Regions from separate parts of the Mesorhizobium sp. M0437 genome, predicted to be linked through region 2. Evidence: riboswitches for the same ligand, from Rfam matches in the RefSeq annotation. Region 2 holds a riboswitch; the other holds the start of a gene.
The links. A riboswitch is a leader RNA that binds a small molecule or an ion and turns the genes downstream of it on or off. The one in region 2 is predicted to bind cobalamin.
Positions count from the first base shown of each region.

Region 1: it holds a riboswitch for cobalamin, as region 2 does, so the genes downstream of both, metE (5-methyltetrahydropteroyltriglutamate--homocysteine S-methyltransferase) here and NKI72_RS11600 (DUF1636 family protein) in region 2, are expected to answer to the same signal.

Region 1 covers NZ_JAMYRK010000015.1:83,148-93,129, forward strand. The annotation lists gene NKI72_RS12435 (transposase) at 1-43, opposite strand, end outside; gene NKI72_RS12440 (MFS transporter) at 333-584, shown strand; gene NKI72_RS12445 (helix-turn-helix transcriptional regulator) at 647-1,480, shown strand; gene NKI72_RS12450 (hypothetical protein) at 1,798-2,052, opposite strand; cobalamin riboswitch at 2,608-2,808, shown strand; gene metE (5-methyltetrahydropteroyltriglutamate--homocysteine S-methyltransferase) at 2,904-5,249, shown strand; gene NKI72_RS12460 (FMN-binding negative transcriptional regulator) at 5,348-5,566, opposite strand; gene NKI72_RS12465 (dihydrodipicolinate synthase family protein) at 5,601-6,503, opposite strand; gene NKI72_RS12470 (trans-sulfuration enzyme family protein) at 6,556-7,788, opposite strand; gene pdxR (MocR-like pyridoxine biosynthesis transcription factor PdxR) at 7,871-9,367, shown strand; partial or broken gene NKI72_RS12480 (MOSC domain-containing protein) at 9,527-9,604, shown strand; gene NKI72_RS12485 (B3/B4 domain-containing protein) at 9,823-9,982, shown strand, end outside.
Region 2 covers NZ_JAMYRK010000014.1:34,196-44,177, reverse strand. The annotation lists gene NKI72_RS11625 (precorrin-2 C(20)-methyltransferase) at 1-515, opposite strand, end outside; gene NKI72_RS11620 (precorrin-8X methylmutase) at 512-1,159, opposite strand; gene cobG (precorrin-3B synthase) at 1,156-2,625, opposite strand; gene NKI72_RS11610 (cobaltochelatase subunit CobN) at 2,622-6,266, opposite strand; gene cobW (cobalamin biosynthesis protein CobW) at 6,284-7,324, opposite strand; gene NKI72_RS11600 (DUF1636 family protein) at 7,321-7,755, opposite strand; cobalamin riboswitch at 7,794-7,997, opposite strand; partial or broken gene NKI72_RS11595 (winged helix-turn-helix domain-containing protein) at 8,027-9,225, opposite strand; gene NKI72_RS11590 (NADH-quinone oxidoreductase subunit A) at 9,561-9,926, shown strand; gene NKI72_RS11585 (NuoB/complex I 20 kDa subunit family protein) at 9,917-9,982, shown strand, end outside.

The DNA.
Region 1 (9,982 bases), on a different contig from region 2:
TTTGTTTGATTTCCACGGTGAATGGTCGCGTCTGCCGCCTCATAGTTCCTTCCTGAATAGGAGAATGAAGTCGCCGCTCGAATTTTTTGGCGCTTCCTGCTTAGCGCGGAGCATTATCGTATAGCCGCTCAACGGGCAAGTGATGCCGGTCTTCGATGGCTGACCATCTGGGGAGATTTGAGCGGCTTCGCACGTCCTGCGCATGCCTGTAAGGCCGCCAAGTTTTCTGGGTTAGCAGGCGCGCACTGTGGCAGCTTGGCTTGTACGGCGAGGCCATAGTTGAGTGAGGCGAAACAAATCCAGCCCCGCGGTCAATCCCGAGGCTTCCCACAATGGCGAAGAGAACATCTTCACTCGTTCCTTTTGAGCACAAGACCTTCCGTTCGCTATGGTCGGCTGCACTCATTTCGAACCTTGGCACCCTAGTGGAAGGTGCGGCGGCAGCTTGGCTGATGACGAGCATCGCAGCAGTAATTTTTGATCGCCCATTCGTGCTGTGTACCAGCCCTGTGTCTTGCGCAAGTGGTCACGAACGGCTGCCGGAGCCTCGAAGACGCCCTAAAAACACATGTTGCGATTTTTGAACACGCTTGACGTGTTAGATTAATTCATCCACGATGCGTGTGTTGAACACGCGAGGTGAGTTATGAACATGAAAGAGCTTAGGGTTCGACTGGGCATGACTCAAAAAGATTTGGCAGAGCAGATGGCAACGACGCAACAGACTGTGGCCCGTTGGGAAACAGGCAAAACGCAGTTGAACGTCGAGCAGATCAAGGACCTTTGTCTCACGTTGAAATGCACGGTCGAGGAGCTGCTGGGCTGGAAGATTGATGTCGAGGAGTGGCGCACGAGCCCGTTTGCAATTGCCGATGCCGAAACGCGATACGGCACGCTCAGAATCAAGACGACTGTTGGCAGCCGCCAATATCCTATCGATGAAAAGGCGCGTGAATCGATTTTACGTCAGTTGAAGGAACTTCATAATCTGCGCAGAAATAACACAAGCAGGCCATGGCTGTATTGTTGGAGCCTTGACAACAAAATACTCTTGATAAATCCGCAATATGTCCGCACCATTGAGCTTATCGGTGACGATGTAGAGGAGATGCCAGAGTATTATCATCCAGAAATCTATCGGGCTTTGGATGACTGGGATAAGGGTGAGGTTTCAGGAAAGCTGAAGAAAGAATGCGATGCCATCATCGCAGAGATGGGTGATCAGGAAGCCGTGCGCATGGCCTCCTATGTTCGCGTCACATATGACGACGGAGAAGATGAGTGGAACTTCTTGGATGAAGAAACCGCTACGACTTTCTTCGGATTGGAAGCTGCGACCTTTGACGTTCCCCAGTGTAGTTTCGCCGAAGTGGAGGAAGAAGGTTACTACCGAGCGCGATACGCCAACCTTGATCGCGTCGCGGTGATGGAGGTTCCAAGCGACCGTTATCACAGATTGACCGCGCCCGAGGAAGCTTAGAACCATCCACGAAGGGCGCATGTTACATCTCGACCTTGCGTGGTGCGTTTTCAGTACGAGATGACGTTAAGCGTAGGTAGTGGCAGGTAAGAGTGCTCGACCAGAAGCTCAACTGCCTCCTCAATATCGCTGCCGATGTGCCGCAGGACACGTCCACGGGAGCGTGGATAGGCGTGAAGTTCCTGCACTCCACGGTCCGCTCTCCCATCGCCGGTGTGTGCCCGACGCCATCTTGTGGACGAGCTTGGCCGCCTGCACCCGGTTGTATTCCGGCTTGCGGTCCGCCTGGGCGGTCCGCCGCGATGGCTATCTCCATGTCAATCGGCGCCGAACTTTGACTGCCCGCTGCTTTTGATGAATTTGGCGAGGTCCCGCGCATAATCACTCTTGGTCTTCTCCTTGAGGCCCTGTGTCGCGAACTTGTGGTCCAGCAGGGCAAACAGGTCCAAGTCCCCTTCCGCCTGTGGCGCTGGCTTGCCCTCACCGCCCTCGGCTTCCCAATTGGGGACCGCTTCTGCGCGCTGCACCGTGGCGATTGTCCGCCCAAGACGCATCACAAGATCGAACGCCAAACCGTGCGCGTGCACGACGATTTGCCGCTCAGGCCTCATTTGGACAGGACTTGAGCTAGCCCGGTGGTTTGAGCCGGGTTACCTTGAGCCGGTGGGCTGCGAACAAGCAGTTCGAGACATTGGCCTCGATCACTTCGCAACACGCCGCTGCGCCTGGCCTCGGTGTGCTCCCCCCGAAATCGTTGTGTCATATCACCGAGGGCATCACGGCCAACAGCTTCCACATGGGCAACAGCCTCGCCATTGAGCCGAATATGGTCGCGAGCAGATCACCAACGAAGCGGTCGGAACCTCAGAGCCGAAGTTCGACGCCGAGGTGGTTCGCGTGATGCGCTAAGCAGCACCACGGCGCTTGCCGGTATGTTTGCTGCCGGCAGCCGACGAACTCCTATCCTCCTGGACAAGGGCGCCGTGCGTCATTGCTTTGATTTACCGGCCGCTCAAGGCTTCCACAGTTTTCGCTTTCGAGGCGACCTTTGGAACATGCCAACGGAAATTTAACATAACGACATAAACATTTCTTTATGCGGCGTTGACAATGAAGCGAACTGCTGTAATTGTCTCCCGCGTCGTGGTTCTCCGTACGGCGCTGCCGCAGCGGAGCTAAGAGGGAAGCCGGTGCGATGCCGGCGCTGCCCCCGCAACTGTTAGCGGCGAGCCAACCCCACTCATGTCACTGAGGCGAATAGCCTTGGGAAGACGGGTAGAGGCTATGACCCCGCGAGCCAGGAGACCTGCCACGGCGAATTACGTCCACGGGCGGGGTGTCTCGGTGGCCGCTGCAGCCTGGCGTTCGTGCCGGCCTGCTAGCGCCTTCCTTGTCACCGACGCCCCAACCATCGGGGTCTGGCATGACTATCTCTCAGCAAATTCCTGTAGCAACGCTCGGCGTGCCCCGCTTCGGTCGTCGGCGAGAACTGAAATTCGCGCTTGAAAGCTACTGGTCCGGAAAATCGTCCGCTGCCGACCTTCTCACGACCGCGAAGGCGCTCCGTGCCGCTAGCTGGGAGGAGCAGCACGATCGCGGCGTGTCGAAAATCCCGTCGAACGACTTCTCGCTCTACGACCATGTGCTCGACACCGCAGCCATGGTCGGCGCCGTTCCATCCCGTTACGGCTGGAATAGCGGCGAGGTTCCACTTGACATCTACTTCGCAATGGCGCGGGGCAACCAGGGTCAGACGGAGGATTGTCGACACGCTGGTCACCAGCAGGCGGCTCATCGGTCTGATGTAACCGCGATGGAAATGACCAAGTGGTTTGACACCAACTATCACTACATTGTGCCGGAACTCAACGATGATCAGACGTTCGCCCTCTCGTCGACGAAACCGGTCGATTACTTCATCGAGGCTAAAGCTCTCGGCGTTCACACACGCCCAGTCATCCTTGGACCGATCACCTTCCTCAAGCTGGCGAAATCGCCTGCCGAAGGATTCGATCCCATCGCGCTCCTGCCGCGGCTGCTGCCCGTCTACGAGCAACTCCTGCAGAGGCTGAAGCTGTCTGGAGCCGACTGGGTGCAGATCGACGAGCCAGCGCTTGTCCTCGATCTGAACGCGAACGAACGAGCTGCGTTCGAATTCGCCTATGGCCAGCTGTCGAAAGCCGCGCCCGAGCTGAAGATCATGCTGGCTACCTATTTCGGGCCGCTGGGAGGCAATCTCGAAACCGCGGTTTCTCTGCCCCTGGCCGGGCTGCATATTGATCTCGTGCGCGCTCCCGAGCAGCTGGAAACGGTGGGGCGGCTCGCACCGAAGGATCTGGTGCTCTCGCTTGGCTTGATCGATGGCCGCAACGTCTGGCGTGCGAACCTGCCCGCCATTCTCGACCGCATCAAACCGATCGTCGCCGGCTGGCCCTTGGACCGCGTCGAGATCGCGCCTTCTTGCTCGATGCTGCATGTGCCGATCGACCTCCGCATGGAGACGGAACTCGACGCGGACATCAGGTCGTGGCTCGCCTTCGCGGCCCAGAAGACCGACGAGTTGGTGTTGCTTGCCCGGGCCCTGTCCCAAGGCAGGGATGCGGTGGCAGGCGCGTTGAAAGCGTCTGCCGAGGCTGCCGCCACTCGCGTGACATCCACGAAGATCCATGACCCGCTGGTTGAGGGGCGGATCGCCAGCATTGACGACAGCATGAAGCGACGAGAGAGCGCTTTTGCCGAGCGCTCCAGAGTCCAGGCCGGCACGCTCGGGCTGCCGCCGTTCCCGACGACGACCATCGGGTCCTTCCCGCAGACGCCGCAGGTACGCAGGGCGCGGGCCGCTCATGCGAAGGGCCAGCTGAGCTATGTCGACTACGAGACCTTCCTGAAGAAGGCGATCGAGGCTGCAATTCGCTGGCAGGAAGAGATCGGGCTGGACGTGCTGGTGCACGGTGAGTTCGAACGAAACGACATGGTACAGCATTTCGGCGAGCAGCTGTCCGGCTTCGCCTTCACCCAGCATGCCTGGGTGCAGAGCTATGGGTCGCGTTACGTGCGCCCCCCCATCATCTTCGGCGACGTATCGAGGCCCAATCCGATGACGCTGCGCTGGTGGCAGTTCGCCCAGTCGCTTACGGAAAACCCTGTGAAGGGAATGCTCACAGGCCCAGTGACCATTCTCAACTGGTCATTTGTTCGCGACGACGTACCCCGCTCCGAAGCATGCCGCCAGATCGCGCTCGCCATCCGCGACGAAGTGACGGATCTCGAATGGTCCGGCGCAAGGATGATCCAGATCGATGAGGCCGCGTTTCGCGAAGGATTGCCACTGCGCCAGTCTGATTGGAACGACTATCTCGACTGGGCTGTCGAATGCTTCCGGATCGCTTCAACGGGTGTAAAGGACGCGACTCAAATCCATACCCACATGTGCTATTCGGAGTTCAACGAGATCATCGACGCGATCGCTGAAATGGATGCGGATGTCATTTCGATTGAGACGTCGCGCTCGAAAATGGAACTGCTGGACGCCTTCACGAGCTCCAAATATCCGAATGAAATCGGGCCCGGAGTCTACGACATTCACTCACCACGGGTCCCGGAAGTCGGCGAGATTTCGGATCTCGTCATGCTTGCCCGCGAGCGACTGTCCGATGCCCAACTGTGGGTAAACCCGGACTGTGGCCTCAAAACCCGCAAGTGGGAGGAGGTCCGCCCTGCCCTCATGAACATGGTTGCTGCAGCACGCGCGCTCCGGGAGAAAGTGTAGGCCGGAAGGTTTCCTGGTTGCTCACCATGTGGTGAGTTACCGGCTGCCGCATGTCGGCTGTGAATGTGCCAAAACGCGATCACATCCTTTGAAATAAGTCACTCGAGCGAGAAAGTGCACTTTCCTTCGGCACGTGTACTAATCGCGCAGGAATAAAGGGAACCGTTTTCTCCCTGTGACGTGTCGAGTTCGAAGGGGATGTGATTGGCGTCGAGACCGCTCCGGCCATGGGTTATCAGCATGCCAAGTGCGCTGTTCTCGATCAGTTCGTAAAGGACTTCTCGGCTCGGTTCATCGAAATGCGCGGGTACATACATGACAGGTTCCTTCACTGGCCGCCGGGTTCGCTGTTCACCGGTTGACATCCGATCGCAAGCGTTCCAACGCGGCGGCGATCTGGCGCTTCGCTGCTGAGGGCAGAGGCAGGATGGGACGCGGGGGGTCGGCACGGCAAATGTCGAGCAATTCGGCAAGTGCATAGACGACGCGAAGGCTCGAGAACTCCTTGAAGAGGCTCCAGAGCGGCGCAAGCGTGGCATCGATCCGTCGCGCTTCGGCCGCATCGCCCTGTTGCGCCGCCGTGACGATCTTCACGCAGACCTCGGGCAGGATGCCGGCGAGGACGCTGTACCATGTGTCGGCGCCGGCGATTATGGCCTCTGCAGCGTTCCAGTCGCCGCTGTAGCCGATCGAGAACCCTTCCGGCACAGTGCGCCTCTGGTCGGCCAGATGGCTCTTGATCGCATCGCCCTTGTCTGTCGGATTCTTGATAGCGACAATCCCACCCACCTTTGCCAGGCGGCTGACGAGTGCTGGGGTGAAATGGAAATGCGTCGTTCCTGGATTGTCGTAGACGACGATCGGCAGGCCGCTCTCGCACGCCACCGTCGAGAAATGTTCGAACACCTCGTCCTCAGTGAGCGGGGTGTAGGAGGCGGCCGCAAGCAGCCCCGCGGCAACTCCAAGGGCCTTGGCGTCCTGCGCGAACCTCACTGCTTCATCGGTGCGCAACGCGCCCACACCCACCACGACCGGCGTTCGCCCGGCGATTTCGTCCAAGGTCTCGGCGAGCGTCCGTCGCCGTTCCTCGCGCGACAGATACATGTAGGTGCCGGTGCTGCCGAGAAGACCGATGGAGTCGACCTGAGCGGCGCCAAGCCGAGCAATCAGCCTGCGCAGAGCAACGGTATCGACGCGGCCGTCACGATCGGCGGGCGTGATGGGAAACGCGGAAAGACCACTCAGGAATGCCATGGCAAGGCTCCAGGTTTGTGCGTGAGCGCAGGACTGGCCGGACGACAGGTCATCACAAGGCGTCCAGAGCCCGCCGCAGGTCGGCGATTAGGTCATCGGCGTCTTCAAGACCCACCGAGAGACGCATGAGGTCCTCGCCGACTCCATCGGCCAGATGGGCATCCTTGCGGATCGGCTGACGAGCACGGGTCAGGCTTGCCGGATGATAGATGAGGCTGTCGGCATCGCCGAGGCTGACAGCCCGGGTGATCAAGTTGAGCCGGTCCATCATCCGGCGCGCGCCCTCGAACCCAGCGTGGAGGCCAAAGGCCAACATGCCCGAGCCTTGGGACATCTGCTTTCGCGCCGTCACCTGATCAGGGTGCGAGTCGAGGAAGGGATAACTCACCCATGCCACCGCCGGGTGCGCCTCGAGCGCCTGAGCCACCGCAAGGGCAGTGGCGCTGTGCCGTTCCATGCGCAGCGTGAGCGTCTTCAGACCGCGCAGGATCAGGAAGGCTGACATGGGCGAGAGCGCTGCGCCGGTGATGTAGCGCAGGCCCGTTTCGTGCAGCGTGCGGAGCGTTTGCGCGTCGCCGAGAATCGCCCCGCCAAGGGCGTCACCATGCCCATTGATGTATTTGGTCAGCGAGTGGAGCACGAGGTCGGCCCCATGTTCGAGCGGCCGCTGGAGCGCGGGGGAGGCGAAGGTGCTGTCGACTGCAACCTTTACACCGCGCGCGTGGGCGCGCTCGGCAATGGCAGCGATGTCTAGGATGCGGCTCAGCGGATTCACCGGCGTCTCGAAGAAAACAAGCCGGGTCCGCTCGGCAATCGCGGCATCGAGATTTTGAGGATCGGACAGGTCCACCGCGACGACCTTGATGCCGAAGCGGGGGACCGCCTGTTCGACCATGGCAAGCGTGTTCGCATAAAGTGTCCTGTGGACGATGAGTTCATCCCCTTGGGACAGGAGCGACAGGATCAGCGTCCCGAAAGCCGCCATCCCCGAGGCAACGACCAGACCTGCCTCGGCTCCTTCCAGATTGGCAAGCCGTTGTTCTAGGATCTCCGTCGTCGGATTGTATTCGCGCGCATAAAGCCTTCCGCCAAGGGCGGCGGCGGCCTCGTTCGCTGCCACGCTTTCGAATCCATAGGTCGAGGTCAAGAAGACTGGCGGCTGAACGGCATTGGAAAAGCCGGCCGGATCGTAGCCATGATGGATCGACCGAGTGGCGAATCCGGGACCGGTGTCGTTGAGCGACCGCGTGAGAGCATCGGTTTCGGATTGATAGGAGCGGGTCATTCGGCCTCTAGATCTTTCTTGGGTTTCCGAAAGATTGACGGCAAACTGGCCAATGTGAAATATCCAGTTGGCGATGAATGAAATGGTCCAGTCTTCAAGTGCCGGTTCTGCAGGTCGCTCGCACGCGATGGGTGCACGCCAGATCTACGAGGCTCTTCGCGAGCAAATCCTCGGCGGCGTCTATGAAACCGGCAGTCAGCTGCCGTCCTCCCGAGGCCTCGCAAATGACCTTGGGGTTTCGCGAACGACGGTGACGGTCGCCTATGACCAACTGACCGCGGAAGGTTTCATCGACGTCCGTCAAGGCGCACGACCCCGCGTTGCATCTTCGTTGATCGGTCCTGAGACAAGCCGCACGCCTGCGAAACGGGTCGGCCAGGTTCTTCTGTCCGCCTATGGGGGACGACTGCGCGCCACACCGCCCTGGCCAGATTATCTGCCGAACGCGCTAAAGGTCGATTTCCGCTATGGTGACCTGGCGCCGTCGGATTTCCCTGCATTGATCTGGAAACGCGCGATGAACGAGGCGATGGCGCAGCGCCCGTTGCGTCTTGCCTATGACGATCCTCGCGGCTCGCGCCGGCTGCGCCAAGCGTTGCAGGGCTATCTCTGGCGCGCCCGAACCCTGAGCTGCGACCTCGAGCAGATCATCATCGTCAACGGTTCGCAGCAGGGCCTCGACCTGTGCGCGCGCCTGCTTCTCGATCCCGCCGACAGCTTCGTCATCGAAGATCCGTGCTACAGGATGGCGCGTCAGGTCTTTGCCAGCACAGGCGCCTCGCCCATCCCCGTCACCGTCGACGAGGACGGGATGAAGACGGAGTTGCTGGCGGGGATCGGGGCGCGACTGGCCTATGTCACGCCATCGCATCAGTTTCCGCTGGGCGGCGTCATGCCGATCACGCGCCGCCACCAGCTTCTGGAATGGGCGCGGCACAACAACGCCTATGTGATCGAGGACGACTACGACAGCGAATATCGCTACGACATCAATCCGGTCCCTCCGCTGCACAGCCTCGAGGACCACGGGGCTGTTATCTACCTCGGCACGATCTCCAAAACGCTCTCGCCAATGCTGCGCATCGGCTACCTCGTCGTCCCGCCGGAATTGCAGGAGGTCTTCGCAACCGCCAAACAATTCGGGGACCGACATTCGCCGGTCGCTGAACAGGAGGCTCTGGCCTCTTTGATCGAGAGTGGCGGCTACGAATGCCATGTGCGGCGTGTGCGCAGGCTGAACGGCGAGCGTCGGGAGGCGTTGTTGGGCGCCTTGCGGCGCAGCTTCGGAGATCGCATCGCTGTCCAGGGAGCAGAGGCCGGTCTGCACGTCGCCGTTTGGTTCGACGAACTGCCGCGATCGCGGGAAACGACCCTGGTCGAAGCCGCCCGAGGCGCGGGCCTGGGGCTGCACCTGATCTCGCCCCTCTACGAGCGGCAATCGGACGAAGGCCACATCGATCGCGTGGGGCTTGTCATGGGCTATGCCGCCTTGAGCATTCGGCAAATCGAGAAGGGCGTTGAGGTCCTGCGAGCGGTTGTCAAGCAGGTGCAAGACGCGTTGCCGGGACACGGTGGCTAAAACGGCGGGGACGTGGCGTGCTGGCGAAGAAACCGACCCTTGGGCTGAACCGCATTTCGTTGCAAAGCCAACTGGACTGGGAAAACGCTATGCAACTGGTGCTGTTGATCAGGCCAGTTTGCGCGCAGGATTTTCGTGCGAGACGAATTTTAGCGATGCATGACCTGGCAAGGAAAGCTGCTTCACATCCATATCGCGCCCGCTGCCTTTTATGAAATGGAGGATCTGGCGGAGGCGTAGCTTGTTGCCGGCCGAGGCGGGCTCGAGCACCCGCAAGAGATAATCGACGATCTCTACCAGGCCTTGTCCACGGCCGAATGATGGAATTATCCAGCGCATGGTGCGGCATGCACCATGCCGATGCCAGAAGATCTGGACGCTCGACAAGCACCTTTCTTCAAACATTTCCCGAACGACCCGCAGCGCAAAGCCTCCCCATGAGAAAAGAGCATCCCATGTCTTTCACGCCATTGATTGCCCCCGAGATCAAGGCCCGCTACCCGGATTTTCATCTGATCAGCGTTGTGGTGCGGAACGCTGAAATCGACGTGCCGGATGCACAGGCGTTGAACGACACGATTGCGGCGGCGGAACAGGCGGCGCTTCGCGATGACG
Region 2 (9,982 bases):
GTCAGCTCGAATTCGCTCATGGTGCCCGGCAGCACCGTCAGCACGTCGTCACCCTGGACGATAGGCAGGCCGGTCGCCGACCAGCAGCCGGACATGGCGGTGACGCCGGGAATGACTTCGCTCGGAAAGCGGTGCGCCAGCCGGACATGAAGATGCATGTAGGACCCGTAGAAAAGCGGGTCGCCTTCCGAAAGCACAGCGACCATCCTGCCGGCGCTGAGGTGCGCGGCGACCTTTTCGGCCGATTGCTCGTAGAAATCGGTTATCTGCGAGCGGTAATCGCTGTGGTCCTTGTCGATCTCGGTCGTCACCGGGTAGAGCAGCGGCAGTTCGATCAGATCAGGGCGAAAATGCGCGCCGACAATGGCGCGCGCATTGCTGTTGTTGCCGCGCTTGGCGAAATGCGCGACGACATCGGCCTCGGCGAGCGCGCGCGCTGCCTTCAGCGTCAAGAGTTCCGGGTCGCCGGGTCCGGTGCCGACGCCGACAAGCCTGCCTTTTGCAATCGTATTCATAGGCCCGGCCTCGCCAATGCATTGAGTGCGGCGGCGGTCATGGCGCTGCCGCCCAGCCGGCCGCGCACGATGGCGTAAGGCACGCCATAGGAATTTTCGGCCAGCGCATCCTTCGATTCGGCGGCACCGACAAACCCGACCGGCATGCCGATGATCGCCGCCGGCTTCGGCGCGCCGTCGCGCAGCTTTTCCAGCAGATAGAAAAGGGCTGTCGGCGCATTGCCGATGGCGACGACCGAACCGGCCATGCGCTCGCCCCACAGGTCGATCGCGGCGGCCGAGCGGGTGTTGCCGATCTTTTTCGCGATGTCGGCGGTCCGCGGATCGCGCAGCGTGCAGATCACCTCATTGCCGGCCGGCAGCCGGGCGCGCGTGACGCCATGCGAGACCATCTGCGCATCGCAGAAGATCGGCGCGCCGGCCGCCAGCGCCGTGCGCGCGGCGGCGACGAAATCGCTCGAGAAAACGAAGTGCCTGCAAGCATCGACCTGGCCGCAGGCGTGGATCATGCGGATAGCGATTTCGGCCTCGGCTTCGGAAAAGCGCGAAAGGTCGGCCTCGGCGCGGATAATGGCGAAGGAGCGCTCGTAGATCGCCGTGCCATCATGGATGTAGTCGTAGGCGTTCTGGGCGGGCATGCTCATTCCTGTCGGTAGATTTCGGTGATGCCGGCCGCGCCGAGCCTTGCCAGGCAGGCGGCAGCAGTCTCGCCGGAATGTCGTGCGCTGCGGATCGCCGCTGCAACGCGGCCGATGCCGTGCGCGGCGTCGTAGCCCGGCCTGTATCCGGCGGGCAATGCCTTTGCCGTCCCGTCCACGACAAGTCCGGCTCCGTTTTCGCCACCGACCAGGGTCAGCGCCGCCGGACCGGGATGGGCACAGCCCTTGGCGCAGCCGGAGATGTGCAGCGTCAGCGAGGAATCAAGGATGTCGCGGTTTTCTGTAGCGATGATCTCGGCGATGTCGCGGGTGGCGATCCGGCCGGAGGCGCAGGCGGGTGCGCCGGGGCAGGCGGCGATCCTGGTGCGCGGATCGGCTGCGTCGGTGACAAAGCCGAGGGCTGCGGCGGTTTTCTGGAGGGAAAGACATGCGGCTGGGGAGAGGCCAAGCAAAAGCAGCGCGCGACCCGGCGCCAGACGGATTTCGGTGGTGCCGAGGGTGAGGGCGTATTGGGTGAGATCGATAAGTTTTGGCGCTGGTATGCTGCCGAACGGCAGGCCGATGCCGAGGGAGGTACTGCCGGCTGCCAGATCGAAAATTCCGATGGGCCGGCGATCCGTCGCGCCCCCCTCTGTCCTGCCGGACATCTCCCCCTCCAGGGGGGAGATTGCGCCTTCGTCTCCGCTTTCGCCAATCGCCGAAGGTGCTGGGGGGAAGCCGCCGGCGAAGCTGCAGATCTCCCCCCTGGAGGGGGAGATGTCCGGCAGGACAGAGGGGGGCGCGACGGATCGCCAACTTGCGAGAGATCTCAGCTGCCTCGCCGTCAAATCCCGCGCATGGGCATCGCGGCCTTTTTCGGCAACCATCCTGAGAATGGCGACGGCAATGTCACAAGCCGCATCTTCCTCGGACATCGCCAGCGGCGTGGCACCCTGCGCATCTCCGGCGAGCGATACCCGCCACTTAATTCCGTCGGCGGCCCGCACCGCGACCAGCCAGACATCGGCCGTAACCGCATCCATTGTCAGCTGCCCGCCGCCGTCAACAATCACCGACACCTTCGGGCCAAGACGTTGCGTAACACCGGCGTCCTCAATTGCCGCCCGAATCCGCTCCGCCATCGGGCGCGGGTCGGCTATCTCCTCCTGGTCGAGCCCGGCCAGCGGGCCGGTCTCGACCGGCACGCCGGTGCGCACAGCGATGCCGAGCGCATCGACCTCCATCGCCAGCAGCCGCGCGCTTGCCGGCGTCAGGCCGCGGATCTGCAGGCTGCCGCGGGCGGTCACTTCCATGATGCCGTTGCCATGGCGCAAGGCGGATTCGCAGAGTCCGATCAACGACTTCGGCAACAGTCCTCCAGCGACCGGATTGAGCCGCACCAGCAGCCCGTCGCCGGTTTGCATCGGCGCCGACAAAGCGGGGCAGGCGCCACGGCGCGAGAAAGCGTTCATGCCGCCACTCCCAGCGCTTGCGCTTCGGCAATCAGTGCGGCGAGATCGTCATCGATCGAATTGCGCAGCGGATGCCAGAGCCCGCGCCGCCGTGCCGACAGCAAACGCTCGGCGATCACCTTCGCCGCCGCCGGGTTCTCGCGCAGGATGAAGGCGCGCACCACGGGGTCGCCAAGATAGGCGTCGTGCACTGCCTCGATCAGCGTGCCCGATATGGCATGGGTAGTCTCGGCAAAGCCGACCAGCCGGTCGACCGTCTCGGCGAATTCCGAGGCGCCGCGCGGCCCGTGCCGCAGCTGGCCGGCGATGAAGCGCGGGTTGACCGCGCGGGCGCGAACTACCCGGGATACGGCCTCACTGATCGAGCGCGGCTTGGGCTTTTGCGGGTCCGTGGTGTCGAGCACGATCACGTCGGCGTTCTTGCCGAGCGCGGCAAGCGCTGCCGAAAAGCCGCCGATGAAGGCGACGTCGGCCGAGCCTTCGAGGATGTCGCGGCCGGGGTCGTCGCCGGTATGAACCAGAAGGTCGGCCTCGGCGAGGCGATCCTCGAACGCGCCGGGCGCCGAAATGCCTTCGCCCTCGGAGCCGCCATAGGCGTGCGAGGTGGCGGCGAGATACGTGCGGCCGATCTCTTCGCGCGCGGCCCAGTCGCCGCTCGACAACAAGTCCTCGATGCCCGCGCCGTAAGTGCCCGGCGAGGTGCCGAAAATGCGCGGGCTGATCTTGCCGTCGATGCGGGTCCTAGCGGCGAGCGGGTTTTCCGAATCGTCCTCGTCGCGGGTCGCCACCGCGTTGGCCGCGGCGTCGATCAGCGCGATCTGGGTCGGGAACATGTCGCGGAACAGGCCCGATATGCGCCAGGTGACATCGATGCGCGGACGGCCGAGTGTTGCCGGCGGCAGCACGTCTATGCCGGTAATGCGGCCGGTGGCGGAATCCCATTGCGGCCGGCAGCCCATCAGCGCCAGTCCTTGCGCGATCTCCTCACCGCCGGTGCGCAGCGAGGCCGAGCCCCACAGGTCGATGACCAGCGAGCGCGGCCAGTCGCCATGCGATTGCATGTAGCTGCGGACCACTTCTTCCGCTGCCATCTTGCCCAGATCATAGGCGGTCGGCGTCGGCATGGTACGCGGGTCGGCGGTAAACAAATTACGGCCGGTCGGCAGCACATCGCTCCGGCCACGCGCCGGCGCACCGGCCGGACCGGCAGCGACGTGGCGGCCGTCGAGGGCGGCAAGCAGCGCGGTTTTTTCAGCTGCCGCGCTTTGCCGCCACAACGGATCAGCCTCGCCTTCCGGCGAGCGGCCGTAAATGTGCAGGCCGTCCTTGATGGCGAAATCCTTGAGATCGCAGAGCCAGGCGTCGATGCGGCGCAAAGCCTCGTCGGCCGCATCGGTCCTGGCGACGCCTGCCTCTGAGGCGAGGCCGGTCTTTTCCGCCGTCTCGACGATCAGCTTCGCCAGGCGGTCGCGGCGGCGGCGGTCGAGCCCGTCGGCCTGGGCATATTCGTCAACCAGTCGTTCAAGCCTGTGCTGGTTTTCGTCCAGCCCGGCGCCGGTCAGCGGCGGCGGCAGATGGCCGAGCGTGACGGCGGCAATGCGCCGCTTGGCCTGCGCTGCCTCTCCCGGGTTGGAGACGATGAAGGGATAGATGACGGGCAGGGGACCGGTGACTATCTCGGGAAAGCAGTTTTCGCTGAGCGCCACGGTCTTGCCGGGCAGCCACTCCAGCGTGCCATGGGCGCCGACATGGACAATTGCATGGATGCCGAGCGACTTGCGCAGCCAGAGCCCAAAGGCGACCAGCGCATGGCGCGGCGGCAGCGTCGGGTCGTGATAGTCGGCGCGGCGGTTCATGGAGCGCCCGCGATCGGGGGCGAGGGCTACGGTGATGTTGCCGAAGGTGGCTGCGCGGAAGGGGAATTTTGCCGTAGGCGCTCGAACACCCCCCTCTGTCCTGCCGGACATCTCCCCCTCAAGGGGGGAGATTGCGCTGTTGTCTCGGCTTTCGCCAATCACCAAGGATGTTGAGAGAGAGCCGTCGGCGAAACTGCCAATCTCCCCCCTTGAGGGGGAGATGTCCGGCAGGACAGAGGGGGGTGCCTCGCACAAACCTGTCTCATCTTCTGGATTTCCCCATGCGGCTTCCACCGCAGCGATGGCCGACGGCGGCAATTCCGTCGAGAAGGTCAAATACTCCTTCAATGCCAGCCCTTGGCTGTCCTTTTCCAACGCATCCAGCAACTCGCGCGGCGTTTGTGGAATGCTTTCAACGGCGTAGCCCTGTTCGCTGAGGTCGCGCAGCATTGCCAGCACGCTGGACGGCACGTCGAGACCAACCGCGTAGCCGGTGCGACCGGGGGCGCTCGGATAGTCGGGGATCAGGATGGCGAGCTTGCGCTCCGCACGCGGCGTCCGCTGCAGGCGCACGAAGGCCTCGACACGGTTCGCCACTTGCGCCACGCGGTCGGGCTCAGGCCGGTTGGCGAAGGCGCGGAAGGCCAGCGCCGGGTCGGTTTCGCTTTCGCCCTTGAATGAAATGGCGCCGGCCAGGATGCGGCCGTCGAGCTCGGGCAGGACGACATGCATGGCAAGGTCGGCGGGCGCCAGGCCGCGCTGATTGGTTTGCCAGATGTCGCGGCGGGTGGTTGCGACGATGACCTGGAACACGGGCACGCCGGCGCGGTCGAACAGGGTTTCAACGCCGGGCTCGGCACCCGAGGCGAAAGCTGTGGCGGTGATGATGGCGGCAGGGTTCAGGGTTGCGAGCGCGGTTTCGACAAAGGCGAGCGACGCCGGGTCCTTGAGGCTGGAGACGAACATAGGCACGGGAACCATGCCGCGGTGGCGCAGGGCTTCGAAAAGCGCGTCGATGGGCGCGACATCGGCCGCGAGCAGCATCGAACGGTAGAAGAGAATTGGCACGACGTCCCCCTCCCTCTCGAGGGGAGGGTGGCCCGCACGGCCGGGTGGGGTCGTCACGGCAGTGGTCGACGTTTTGTGTAGGCGCGCTTCGGAGAGGATCCCGCCCCCGGCCTGCGGCCGGACCCTCCTCTCGAGGAGGAGGGGGACGCCGCGTTCTGCGACCCCCAGTCCCGGCTCGTAAAATCCCGCCTTTGGCACGCTGACAGGTTCGGCTACAGCCGCACCCGATCCAGCGAGACTTGCCAGCCTCTGCACCAGCGCCGTCATATTTGCCGGTCCGCCCTCGCGGAAATAGCCAAGCAGGCCGTCCAACTCCTCGCGCGGCAGCGTCGAGCCTTCGATCAGCCGCAAATCCTCGTCGTGGCTCTCGCCCGGCAGCAGCGCCAGCTTGATACCGCGATTTCGCGCGATAGCGGCGAGCTGGTCGCAGCCATAGCGCCACCAGTCATAGCCGCCGAGGATGCGGACCAGAATGACCTTGGCGTGGCGGGCGACGCTGTCGATCCACAGGTCGACGGACATCGGATGGCGCAGGTCGCGCAAGGCGGCGAGCCGCATCGACGGCAGGCGGTGCGCATCTGCCTTCCACGCCGCCGCCAGCCCGGCCAGGTCGCTGTCGGTGAAGGACAGCGCCACGACATCCGCAGGCGTTTGCCTGAGATCGACAGGCTCGGCGAGATCGTCGAGCGAGGCGGATGTGGTGGTGAGGATGTGCATCGCGGCTCGTACCTGGGTCAGCCGGCGAGGATACGCTCGATGGCCGGGCGGTTCAGCCCTTTCAGGCCGATGACGACCAGGCGCGAGCGGCGGTCGTCTTCGGCGGTCCAGGCGCGGTCGTAATAGTGGTTGACGCGCGGACCGACGGCCTGCAGCAGGAGCCGCATCGGCTTGCCGCCGACTTCGACGAAACCCTTGACGCGCAACACGTTTTCTTCCTCCGCCGCCGTGGCGACCCGTTGTGCGAGCTCGTCCGGGTTGGACACAGACGTGATGTCGATGACGAACGAGTCAAAATCGTCATGTTCGTGGTCGAGCTCGTCGTCGTGGTGGGTCTTGCGGTTCTCGATGTCGTCCTCGACGGCGAGGCCGAGGCCGAGCAGCACCGACGGGTCGACCTTGCCTTGCGAAGTCGGTACGATCTTCACCGCCCGCGCAACGTGCTTGCCGATGACGGCATTGGCACGGGCCGAGCCGGCTGCGTCCATCAGGTCGCTCTTCGACAGGATGATCAGGTCGGCGCAGGCGAGCTGGTCTTCGAACACTTCCTCGACCGGATCGTCATGGTCGAGCGTCTGGTCCTGCGCGCGCTGGGCCTGCAGGGCGTCCATGTCGTTGGCTACGCGGCCATCAGCCAGCGCCGGTCCGTCGACCACGGCAATGACGCCGTCCACCGTCACGCGGCTTTTCACCGACGGCCACTGGAAGGCCTGGACCAGCGGCTTGGGCAAAGCGAGGCCGGATGTCTCGATCAGGATGTGGTCGACCCTCGGCGTCAGCGACAGGATCTGGTCCAGCGCCGGGACGAAATCATCGGCGACGGTGCAGCAGATGCAACCGTTGGCCAGCTCGACGATGTTTTCCTCGGGGCAGGTGTCGATGCCGCAGCCCTTCAGGATCTCGCCGTCGATGCCGATGTCGCCGAACTCGTTGACGATGATGGCCAGGCGCTTGCCTTTGGCGTTTTCGAGCAAATGGCGGATCAACGTCGTCTTGCCGGCGCCGAGAAAGCCGGTGACCACGGTGCAGGGAACGCGCGAAAGGGAGGCAGCGGTCATGTCAGGTCCTTCAAAAGGTCAAGGGGAGGGATGCGGGCAACCAGGCCGCGCTTCAGGCAATCGGGACGGCCGCGCCATGGAATGAGCCCATCCGTCGAGGTGGCGAACAGCTTTGCCCCGGTGACGAGATCGGCGCCGCTGGTCGTGGTCAGATCACCGAAGACGTAGCTCCAGCAGCCGTCGCGCAGCATGGCCGCGCTGAGCCGGCGCTTGCAATTGCCGAGGCATTCGACGGTGCGGATTTTGATGTTTTCGCTGGAAGCAGCGCGGCGCGTGTCCTCTGCGAGCAGTTCGCCAGCGCGCGGATGAGCGTCCGAACCGGTCTCGTCACGGCAGGACGAGCAGACGATGACGGTAACGCCGGCCGGGGAATCACCATGGCCGGACAATAAATCCGCTGTCTCAGCCGGAAAACTGCTGTCGCGTTCCAAATCAGGCTCCTTGCCCGGAAAACCCGCCAGGCGATCGGATTCTTAGGTCCTAGACGGCAGGTCTCCTGGCTCGCGGGTCATCGCCTGGGTGCCGCCTTCCCGGGAATATCCCAGTGGTTTTCGGCCTTGGCTCGTCGCTTACAGTTGCGGGGACAGCCGCGGATTTGAAATCGAGATTTCGCACCGCATTCCCTCTTGGCCCCTGCCGTTGCGGGCAGGGGACCGTCTGGAACGGATTTAGGCTTGTGGAGGCAGTTGTGTCAACGCACGTCTATGGCGCGGCGATATCCGCGAGCGGCCGGCCCAAATCGCCGGCAGCGGTCACCTCGATGCGTTCCAGGCCGAGCCAGCCCTGCATCTGCTTCAATTCCTTGAAGAGTTCGGCAGCGGTTTGTGGCGGGGCGCCGGGCTCCGCATAGGCGGCATGGACGCGCAATACGCCGGCCGGACGGTCGGCCCTGAGGTCAACGCGCCCGACGATGCTGTCGCCGAGCAGGAATGGCAGCACATAATAGCCATACCGCCGCTTTTCGGCCGGCGTGTAGATCTCGATGCGGTAGTGGAAGTCGAACAACCGCTCGGTGCGCGATCGTTCGAAGACGACAGGATCGAACGGCGCGAGCAAGGCGCGCGCCTCGATCCTGCGCGGCAAACGGGCGTCCTTGTGGAGATAGGCTGTTTTGTTCCAGCCGTCGACGCTCACCGGCAACAGCTCGCCGGCCTCGACCAGCTCCTCGATGCGACCCTTGATGTCGGCGGGCGAGAGGCGGAAATAGTCGCGCAGGTCGCCTGCCGTGGCGATGCCGTGGGCACGGGCCGAGATGCGCAGCAATTCGCGGTGAGCGTCTTCGGGGGAGGGCGTTGGCAGACTCAGTATTGTTGGCGGCAGCACGCGCTCCGGCAGATCGTAGAACCGTTCGAAGCCGCGGCGATGCGCCGTGGTGATGCGGCCGGCCCAGAACAGCCATTCGAAGGCGTGCTTGGCATGGCTCCAGCCCCACCAGCCACCCGAACCCTTCTGCCCTTCGAAAGCCGACGCCGCGATCGGGCCTCGTTCGGCGACCTCGCGATAGATGTCTTCGATATAGGCGGCGTGCTCGCGGCCCCATTTGGCCAGTCCGCTGTACATTTCGTCGCCGCACTCGGCCCGCTGCATGCGCCAGCGCATCAGCGGATAGGTCTCGACCGGCAAGAAGGAGGCTTCGTGCGCCCAATATTCGAAGACCATGCGCTTGCGCGTTACGGCGGCGTCGTCGAGCAGCGCCAGCTTGTAGGGGCCAAGCCGCGAATAGAGCGGCATATAGTGGGCGCGCACCACGGCGCTGACGGAATCGATCTGCAGCAGGCCGGTACGGGCAAGCACGCGGGCCAGATGCCGGCGGTCAGGCGTGCCGGTGGGGCGCGGGTCATTGAATCCCTGTGCCGCGAGCGCATGCGGCGGGCCATGGCGAGCGAGATTTTTTCCTTCATGAAGGCGGCATCCGGACGATTTTAGACAGAGAAAATGACCTGCGATTCCGTGCCATGCTAACAGGGTTTTGGCGGCATCCATGTCAGGAGAGAAAAGTGGAGTAAAAAGTGAAGGAAATCAAACAGGAGCGGATCGGACCAGTTTTCCCGGATATGCCGTCCAGCACCGCGATTTGAACAAGGTTTGACTTGCTTCGCCGAAAGCGCTGCGCTAACCCTCGCCGCGTTGCAGCATAGAGCCCCCTTAAAACGGTTCAGTGGTTAAACTGTCACGCTTCCGCAAGTGGGTCCGGTGCTGTAATCAGAGTGGATTGGCCGCCAACGGAAACTGCAGCATGAACGCACTTTTAGGTTCGTACCTGCCCATCGTCCTGTTCATCGGCGTGGCGCTGATCGTCGGGCTGGCGCTGCTCGCCGCACCGTTCCTGGTGGCCTACCGCAACCCCGATCCGGAAAAGCTTTCCGCCTACGAGTGCGGCTTCAACTCGTTCGACGACGCCCGCATGAAGTTCGATATCCGCTTCTACCTGGTGTCGATCCTGTTCATCATCTTCGATCTGGAGGTGGCCTTCCTGTTTCCGTGGGCGGTGTCGTTCAGCCAGATCGGCATGCTCGGTTTCTGGTCGATGATGGTGTTTTTGGCGGTGCTGACCATCGGCTTTGCCTATGAATGGAAAAAAGGAGCGCTGGAATGGGATTGAACGACAGTTCCGGCACGCTCGTCGCGCCGAAGCCCAAGGGTCTCATCGACCCCAAC